2 regions of the Stenotrophomonas sp. CS3K5 genome follow, and region 2 is predicted to be linked to the other one. Evidence: riboswitches for the same ligand, from Rfam matches in the RefSeq annotation. Region 2 holds a riboswitch; the other holds the start of a gene.
The links. Region 2 has a riboswitch for cobalamin ahead of btuB (TonB-dependent vitamin B12 receptor). Riboswitches for the same ligand answer to the same signal wherever they lie in the genome.
Positions count from the first base shown of each region.

Region 1: linked by a shared signal. The riboswitch ahead of AC5YGJ_RS12150 (epoxyqueuosine reductase QueH) and the one ahead of btuB (TonB-dependent vitamin B12 receptor) in region 2 are both predicted to bind cobalamin.

Region 1 covers NZ_JCAKRX010000007.1:94,519-98,836, reverse strand. The annotation lists gene pncA (bifunctional nicotinamidase/pyrazinamidase) at 1-443, opposite strand, end outside; gene AC5YGJ_RS12150 (epoxyqueuosine reductase QueH) at 500-1,171, opposite strand; cobalamin riboswitch at 1,364-1,557, opposite strand; gene AC5YGJ_RS12145 (patatin-like phospholipase family protein) at 1,689-3,563, shown strand; gene AC5YGJ_RS12140 (reverse transcriptase family protein) at 3,587-4,318, opposite strand, start outside.
Region 2 covers NZ_JCAKRX010000011.1:20,662-24,979, reverse strand. The annotation lists gene btuB (TonB-dependent vitamin B12 receptor) at 1-872, opposite strand, end outside; cobalamin riboswitch at 985-1,206, opposite strand; gene AC5YGJ_RS15625 (acyltransferase family protein) at 1,266-2,390, shown strand; gene AC5YGJ_RS15620 (histidine phosphatase family protein) at 2,522-3,100, shown strand; gene AC5YGJ_RS15615 (TfoX/Sxy family protein) at 3,161-3,523, opposite strand; gene AC5YGJ_RS15610 (GAF domain-containing protein) at 3,520-4,002, opposite strand; gene bioD (dethiobiotin synthase) at 4,071-4,318, shown strand, end outside.

The sequences.
Region 1 (4,318 bases), on a different contig from region 2:
CGCTCGTGCAGCCAACCGGCCAGGCCGGTGGCCGGGCGCTCGCCGTCGGGGCCATGGTTTTCGCGGAAGGCGCTGTACGAATCCACCTGTTGGCGCGTGCCCTTGCGCAGGATCAGGTCGGCCGAGGTCCAGTCCACGCCGGGGTGCAGCACGGCGCCTTCGCTGCCTTGCACGCAGTGGTCGGGCCACAGGGTCTGCGGCTGTGCGTGCAGCAGGATGGTCTCGAACGGGCGCTGGCCGGGATGCTGGCTGGCGAACGAGGCATGGTCGGCCGGGTGCCAGTCCTGGGTGGCCACCACCGTGCGGTAGTGGCGCTGCGCCAGCAGCGCGTTGATCGGCGCCACCAGTGCATCACCCTGGTCGCAGGCCAGTGCGCCGCCGGGCATGAAGTCCGGCTGCAGGTCGATCACCAGCAGGGCGACATCGGCGGGCAGGGAAGTCATGGCAGATCCACTACAAACTGAAGGGGCGACCAGCGTGGCCGCCCCCCGGGCGTACGTCAATCGCCCTGCGCCGGCTCAGCGTCCTGCCCGTAGTACAGCAGGCCGATCTTGATCCGCTCGCGGCCGGTTTCACGGCGGTGGCGGTTGGCATCGCGCAGCGAGTACACGCAGCCACAGTATTCCTGCTGGTAGAACTGCTCGCGCTTGCTGATCTCGACCATGCGGCTGGCACCACCGCCCTTGCGCCAGTTGTAGTCCCAGTACTGCAGGCCCTCGTAGCGCGAGGCGGCGCGGATGCCGCAGTCGTTGATCTGCGCCATGTTCTTCCAGCGCGAGATGCCCAGCGACGAACTGATGGTGTCGTAGCCATGTTCATGCGCGTACAGCGCGGTGCGCTCGAAGCGCATGTCGAAGCACATCGTGCAGCGGATGCCGCGCTCGGGTTCGTTCTCCATGCCGCGCGCGCGGCTGAACCAGTTGTCGGTGTCGTAGTCGCAGTCGATGAACGGAATGCCGTGCTGCTGCGCGAAGCGGATGTTCTCCTGCTTGCGCAGCTCGTATTCCTTCACCGGGTGGATGTTGGGGTTGTAGAAGAAGATCGCATAGTCGATCCCGGAGGCAGTGATCGCCTCCATCACTTCGCCCGAACAGGGCGCGCAGCACGAATGCAGCAGCAGGCGCTTGCCGTCGGCGGGCAGGGTCAGGGTGGGGCGTTGGAGTTCGGTCATCGTCAGGTACCGCAGGGGCCGCCGGCAACGGCGACGGCCCCTGCCTCAGGGCGTGGGGAACGGGTCTGACCGGATACCGTGGAAAGGACGCGCGCGACCGCGCTGCCCGCGTGCGCAGGACAACGACAGCCCCGGCACCCTCCCCGCGGAGAGTCCAGGTCGAATCAGGGGACGGTCGTGTCCCCCGGCCGGGGCCGGTCTTCGGGCTGATGGACACGGGCCGAAGCCCTCCTACTCCCTGCCGCTTCCCAGGCGTGAGCCCAGTGCTGTTGGCAGGATTCGTTTCCATTCACCGCTGCGGGGCAGCTCCGGAATGGGCGCGCAAGGCGCCTTCACCGGATTCCCGTTCAAATCCCTGCCTTTGCCGGAGCGAGGGCAGGGATACCTTCGGCGTGTGCACGGTGGACCGGTTGGCGGCAATGGTCAAGGACCGAAGTCCGTGCAGTGGTGTGGCTCACTTCTCAGGTTGTGAGAGCGTCCCTTGCCATACTGGACACCAGCGGACGGGAGAGGGCGTGTGGCAGACAAATATTGCGATCTGGTCATGAAGGGCGGCATCACCAGCGGCATCGTGTATCCCAATGCGGTACTCGCGCTGGCCCGCGAATACCGCTTCAAGAGCATCGGCGGTACCTCGGCGGGCGCCATTGCCGCTGCAGTGGCGGCGGCGGCGGCCTGCGGCGATCGTCGCCAGCAGGCCGGCGAGCACCTGCCCGATGACGCCGGCTACAACGGACTGTCGGCGGTGTCGGCGCAGCTGTCGCAGCGCGGCTTCATCTATCGGCTGTTCCAGCCTGCACGCGGTGCGCGTGCGGCATACCGGCTGCTGGTGGTCCTTACCGGCAATGCCGGCCTGCCGCGCAAGCTGCTGTGCCTGGCCATCGCGGTGTTCACCATTGCACCGCTGGAAGTGCTGGTCTCGCTGGCGCTGCTGCTTGGCCTGGGGTGGTGGGGCGGTGGCTGGAGCGGCATGGCGGCCACGCTGGTACCGTCGCTGCTGTGCGCGTACGGGGCGGGTGTGGCCGGCGCTGCGCTGCGGGTGGCGCGGGTGGCGCGGCGCAACCTGCTGGGCCTGTGCAGTGGTCTGGGGCGTGACCGCTCCAGGCCGGCACTGACCGAGTGGCTGCACACCTGCCTGCAGCAGCTGTCGGGCAAGGCACTGGACGCGCCGTTGACCTTCGCCGACCTGCACGACGCGCCGCGCTACGCCGGTGAGCCCGACAGCCCGCATGCGATCAGCCTGCAGATGATCACCACCTGTGTCTCGCACAACGAGCCGCGCACGCTGCCGCTGGGCGGGGCGCAGTTCTGGTTCCTGCGCGAGGAGTTTGCGCAGCTGTTCCCGGCCAGCGTGGTGCAGTGGCTGGTGGACCACGCCGGGCCGCCGCTGGAGGTGGACGGGCGGCACTATCACCGCCTGCCGCAGGGCCCGCAGCTGCCGGTGCTGGTGGCCACGCGCATGAGCCTGAGCTTCCCGCTGTTGATCAGTGCGGTGCCGTTGCATGAGCCGTCGCGCCGCGAGCGACGCTGCGAGCCGACGGCCGCGGCAGCCGACCCGGAGCACAACGTCGCCGACAGCATGGAAGGGTTGACCAGTGCGGGGCAGGCCTGTGGACCGGTGATCACCGCCTTCCGCATCTGCTGGTTCTCCGACGGCGGCATCAGCAGCAACTTCCCGATCCATCTGTTCGACGCCGCGCTGCCGCGCTGGCCGACCTTCGCCATCAATCTGGTCTATCCGCAGCATGCCGAGGCCGTCGGTCACGGTGGCAGCGACCGCCAGGCGCTGGAACACGCGGTGTTCCTGCCCACCGAAAACCGTCACGGCTGGCAGCGCACCTACCAGTCGATCGCCACGCCGTTGGCCGCCGCCGAACTGGGCCGCTTCCTGTTCGCGGTGGTGGCGACCATGCAGAACTGGCGCGACCTGCTGCAGGCACGGGCGCCGGGCTACCGCGACCGCATCGTGCACGTCAGCCTGCAGGGTGACGAGGGGGGAATGAACCTGGACATGCCGCAGGAGGTGCTGACCCGCATTGCCGACAAGGGCAGCCTGGCCGGTGCACGCTTCTGTGCGTTCTCGTTCGAGAACCACTACTGGATCCGCTGGCGCAACCTGGCCTCGGCCTACCAGCGCTACACGCTGGAAGTGGCGCGTACCGATGATCCGGCGCAGCAGGTACTGGCGTATCGCGCAGCCTATTCGATGGTCGCCAGCGGCGTGCCGGCACCACCGTCGTACAAGCTGGGCTCGGAAGACAAGCGGTTGGGCTCACAGCAGCTGTGGGGGCTGATGGTCGAACAGGGCCGCAGCTGGGACGACCTCGGCCCCGACCTCACCGATGGGGCGCCGCGGCCACTGCCGCAGATGAAGGTGACGCCGATCTACTGACCTACAAGAAGATCGCGAATTTATTACTGAGACCAATCAATACGATTGAATTTCGAATAGAGATCTTTAGCGTAATTTGGATCAACTTGATGTGCGAATGAGATTAGGCCTTCAATATGTCTTCTCATTCCAATGGTTGACGAGAATCCTCGATTGGACAGATGTGATTCTATTCCAATCTTTGAATTTAGTAATGCGTAAAGGTGTGTCTCGATGTTGTTCCTGTACGCTTTTGTGAGGCGGGGTTTGTCATTATCAATCAAAACGCCGAGAATTACTTTCCGCGCTCCGGGGGGTGATATTTTTGTTTTCTGTTTGTGGTTTATTAGGCCATATCGATTGAGTTCTAGTTCAATTATTTTCGTTAATCTTTGCGCGGATCTTCTACTTGTTTTGGTTTGTCTAGATAAAGCTAGATCGTCAGCATATCGAGTGTATGTCCAGCCTTCTGCTTTCGCGATTTTTGTCAGCCGGGTGTCCAAACGGCGCATGGCCAAATTCGCTAGCATTGGACTGCTTGGTGCTCCTTGGGGGAGGTGTCCAGTTGCTAGCGGTCGATAAACTATTTTGCTTTTGTCGCGGAATGCTCGGTGCTCAGGTGCTTGGCGGCGATCTCTTTCAGGCAGGCGAGTGCATATACGAGCCATCTGAAATGAGAGCAGGGCGGTGTAACCGAAAGACCTGAATGAGTGATAGGCGTGCTTTTCTGTTATCGACTCGAAGAAATTTCTGACATCCATTTTCACTAGCCACTT
Region 2 (4,318 bases):
CGTCCGACGTTGGCGGTGACGGCCACGCGCTCGGACGGGGTGTAGCGCACCTTGCCGGCCAGCACCTGCTGGCGGGTTTCGGAGTAGTTGTAGTAGCCGTCGTAATGGTTCTTGCCATCGGCGCGCAACGCGCTGCCTTCCACGTTCCACTGCTCGTTGAAGGTATAGCCGCCGCGCAGGCTCTTGGACAGGTTGCGGTAGCCGTCGCGGTCAGGCTCGTCGGCGAAGCAGCCGGTGAACAGCGTGGCCGAGCCACGGCAGGCATCGATGCCATCGGAATGCTGGTAGGCGATGTCGGCGCCGAACCAGCCGCGCTCGGTGCCGCCGCCGATGCCACCGCTGGCCTCGCGCAGGCCGTTGCTGCCGCCACCGAGCTGGAAGTGCGGGGCGAAGTCACCCTGGTTGCGACGGGTGAAGATCTGGATCACGCCACCGATGGCATCGGCGCCGTACAGACTCGACTGCGGACCACGGACGATTTCCACGCGCTCGATCTGCGCCAGCGGCAGGTCCTGGTACATGGCCAGGCCGAGGTCGGCGCTGTTGATGCGCACGCCATCGACCAGCACCACGGTGTGGCCGGAGTTGGTGCCACGCAGGAACAGCGAACTCTGCTTGCCGAGGCCGCCGGCGTTGGTCAGGTTGATGCCGGCACGGCCGCGCAGCAGCTCCTGCAGCGAAGTGGCCTGGCTGGATTCGATCTGCGCACGGTCGATCACCTGCGCTGGCGCGATGCTGTCCTGCAGGGCGATCGGGGTGCGGGTGGCAGTGACCAGGATCTGGTCAAGCGCGGTGGTGTCCTGGTTGGCATGGGCCAGCGCGGGCAGGGCGGCCAGCACGGCCAGGGACAGCATTCGGGACTGCAGCTTCATGGGGGGACTCCAGGTGCCACGCACGCCCGCGTGGCGAAGGGGAGGAGCCGCGAAGGCAGGCACGCGCCGATGCCCGCAGGCTGCAGGCATCTGGCGCCATGCCCACCGCATCGCGACCTGAGGCTTCCGGGCCGGTCTCCGGGCTCGCCGCCGGGTGGCGCGAGGCCACCGTCCAGGCGCCTTCCCGTGCGCGCGGCACAGTGGCGTATTGCCTGGAACTGACGTGCTTACCGTTGCGGGGGCAGCGCCGGCATGGCGCGGAATCGCGCGTCACCGGCTTCCCGTTTCAACCTGCCGGCCGAAGCCGCAGGTCACCTGGAAGTGCGCGCAGTCTAAGTCATTGCCTGCCGCGGGCGTTAGAGTAGTGGCCTCTTCAGGTTCGTGCGAGTGGCCATGGTTGCGAAGGATCGCCTGCAGTTTCTCGATGCCCTGCGTGGGCTGGCGGCGGTGTACGTGGTGCTGTACCACGTACAGTCGATGCCGGCACCGGCCCTGCCGGTAGCGGCGGCCTGGCTGCCGGCCGTGCACATGGGGGCCACCGGCGTTGCGCTGTTCTTCGTCATCAGTGCGTTTTCCCTGTGTTACACCATGCCCCGGCACCAGGTCAGCGGCCGGCCGCTGCTGAGCTTCTATCTGCATCGATTCCTTCGCATCGCGCCGCTGTTCTATGTGCTGTTGATGTTCTCCCTGTTCCGCGATGGTCGCGGCGACCATGCCGGCCATTCATGGGGGGAGATCGCGGCCAACCTGTCCTTCACCTTCAACCTGTTCCCGGGATGGGAAGCGGGCATCGTGTGGGCCAGTTGGGCGGTGGGCGTGGAGATGCTGTTCTACGCCATCTTTCCCGCGCTCTACGTGCTGGTCGGCAAGGCGCGCAGCGCCTGGGCCCTGCTGATCGGGTTGCTGGCGCTGGTGGCGTTGGCCTGGATGGGCGTGCTGGGCCCGCGCCTCCAGGCCTCGCTGGGTGACTACGGTTGGCTGCGCCATGCCCCCGTCTTCGCGATGGGGCTGGTGGGCTTCCATGCCTTTGCTGCACTGGCGCGGTTGCCGGCACCGCGCGCGCGGCGCTGGGCACAGGGGTTGAACCTGGCCGGTGTGCTGTTGTTGCTGCTGGCCGCGTCCTCAGCCGCTTGGGCTGCCGCCGGCCCTTGGCAGTGGCAGTTGTCGGGGCTGGGCTACCTGTGCCTGCTGCTGGGCTTCTCGCAGTGCCCGCCGCGTTGGCTGGTGAACCGCTTTTCCGCCTGGCTGGGCACGGTGAGCTATTCGCTCTATCTCGGGCATCCGATCGTCATCGCGGTGCTCGGTCCGGTGTTCGCGCGGGTGCTTGCCGTCCAGGGCGGCAGTGTCGGTTACCTGCTGTGCGCGGCGGTGACGCTGCTGGTGGTACTGCCGCTGGCTGCACTCGGCCATCGCTTCGTCGAAGCCCCGATGATCCGTCTCGGCAAACGGCTGATGTCGCCCGCCACGCCGGTGCGCAGCGCCGTTGCAGGTGGGCAGGCAGAGGGCGGCGCACGCTAGAATGATGCGCCCCGTCGCGGGGCATCCGTTCTGGAAGTGTTGCCGATGATTCTGTTCCAACCGCTACCGATCCCCGCCGCTGGCCTGTCCGAGGCGCTGCTGCGCCGGCAGGTACAGACCGGCCGGCAGCGATGATTCTCGATCTGGTCCGCCACGCGGGCAACGGCCGTGATGAATACCTCGATGGCCGCAGCGATCCGCCGCAGCTGGCGCGCCTGCCGCAGGAACTGGTGGAGGCTTACGCCGGGCAGGAATGGCAGCGGGTGATCAGTTCGCCGCGCCTGCGTTCGCTGCATACGGCGATGGCGCTGGCCACCCCGCGCGGACTGGATGTGGACGCAGACGAGGAATGGGAGGAGCTGGATTTCGGCGATTGGGACGGGCAGTCGCTGTTCGACCTGCCGGAGGACGCGCTGGCAGCCTTCCACGCCGATCCGCATGCGTTCCCGCCGCCCAACGGTGAAAGCTGGGGCCACTTCGAACGGCGCATCGCGCGCGCGCTCGACCGGCTGCTGGACGAGGAGGAGCCGCTACCGACTCTGGTGGTCAGTCACGGTGGGCCGCTGCGCATGGTGCTGTCGCAGGTCTGCGGTCTGCCGATGTCGCTGTGCTGGGCCTTGCGCATCGACCACGGTACCCGTCTGCGGGTGTGGCTGGAGCGTGGTGAGGTGGGCCTGGTAGGCGAACTGCTGGAGCTGCAGCAGCCGTAACCCTGTTGGTGCTTCGGCCGTCCATAGAGTCGAGCTTGCTCGACTCTACAGGCGCGCGCCTCAATCCTCGTCGGCGTCGTCCGCTGCGCTGTCCTCAGCGTCACCGTCGTCATCGAAGCGCTGCTCATGCACCGGACCTGAGGCCGGGCCGGCCGCCTTCAGCGGATGTGCGGCGATGCGTGCTTCGTAGTCCTGCACCAGCGCTTGACGCTGCGGCTCGCTCAGTTCCTGCCAGTGGCACTCCAGCAAGGCTCCTTCCAGCGAGTACAGCAGGTTCAGGCTGGGCTTGAAGCCGGCCCGCTTGACCTTGACGAACGCACCGACTGCACCGATCGCGGCCAGGTCCTCGCGGCTGCGCAGGCCGACCTGGCGCAGCCAGGCTGCACTTTTCGGGCCGATGTTGCGCAGCTTCGGTGCGCTCATCCCAGCGCCTCGACGAACACGCGCGCGATGGCTTCCAGCCCGGCTTGGTCGTCGGCATCGAAGCGGCCGACCTTGGGGCTGTCGATGTCGAACACGCCGATCAGCTCATCGCCGCGCAGCAGCGGCACCACCAGTTCCGAACGCGAGGCCGAATCGCAGGCGATATGGCCGGGGAAGGCATCGACGTCCTCCACGCGCTGGGTCACGCGCTGGCTGGCAGCGGCGCCACACACACCCTTGTCCAGCGGAATGCGCACGCAGGCCGGCAGGCCCTGGAAGGGGCCGACCACCAGTTCCCTGCCGTCGTACAGATAGAAGCCCACCCAGTTCAGATCGGGCAGGGCGTGATAGACCAGCGCGGAGAGATTGGCCGCATTGGCGATGCGGTCGGACTCACCGTAGACCAGGCCACGGGCCTGCTCCAGCAGCTGGGCGTATTGTTCCGGCTTGCTGCCGGTCAGCGAGGCATTGGCGAACATGCGTGCAGTCTAGCAAGCGCACCGGGCCGGCGATAATGAACGCTCTGTTGCCCTGTTGGAGCCTGTCGATGCCGTTGCCCGCCACCCTGCCGCCCGCGCTGTTCGTGACCGGCACCGATACCGAGATCGGCAAGACCGCCACCAGCACAGCGCTGCTGCATGCGCTGCGCCGGCGCGGCCTGCGTGCCGTTGGCATGAAGCCGGTGGCCAGCGGCAGCGAAGACCGGGGGCAGGGCCTGCGCAACGGGGATGCGCTGGCGCTGCAGGCAGCCAGCTGGCCGGTACCGGACTATGCCGACCTCAACCCCTATGCGCT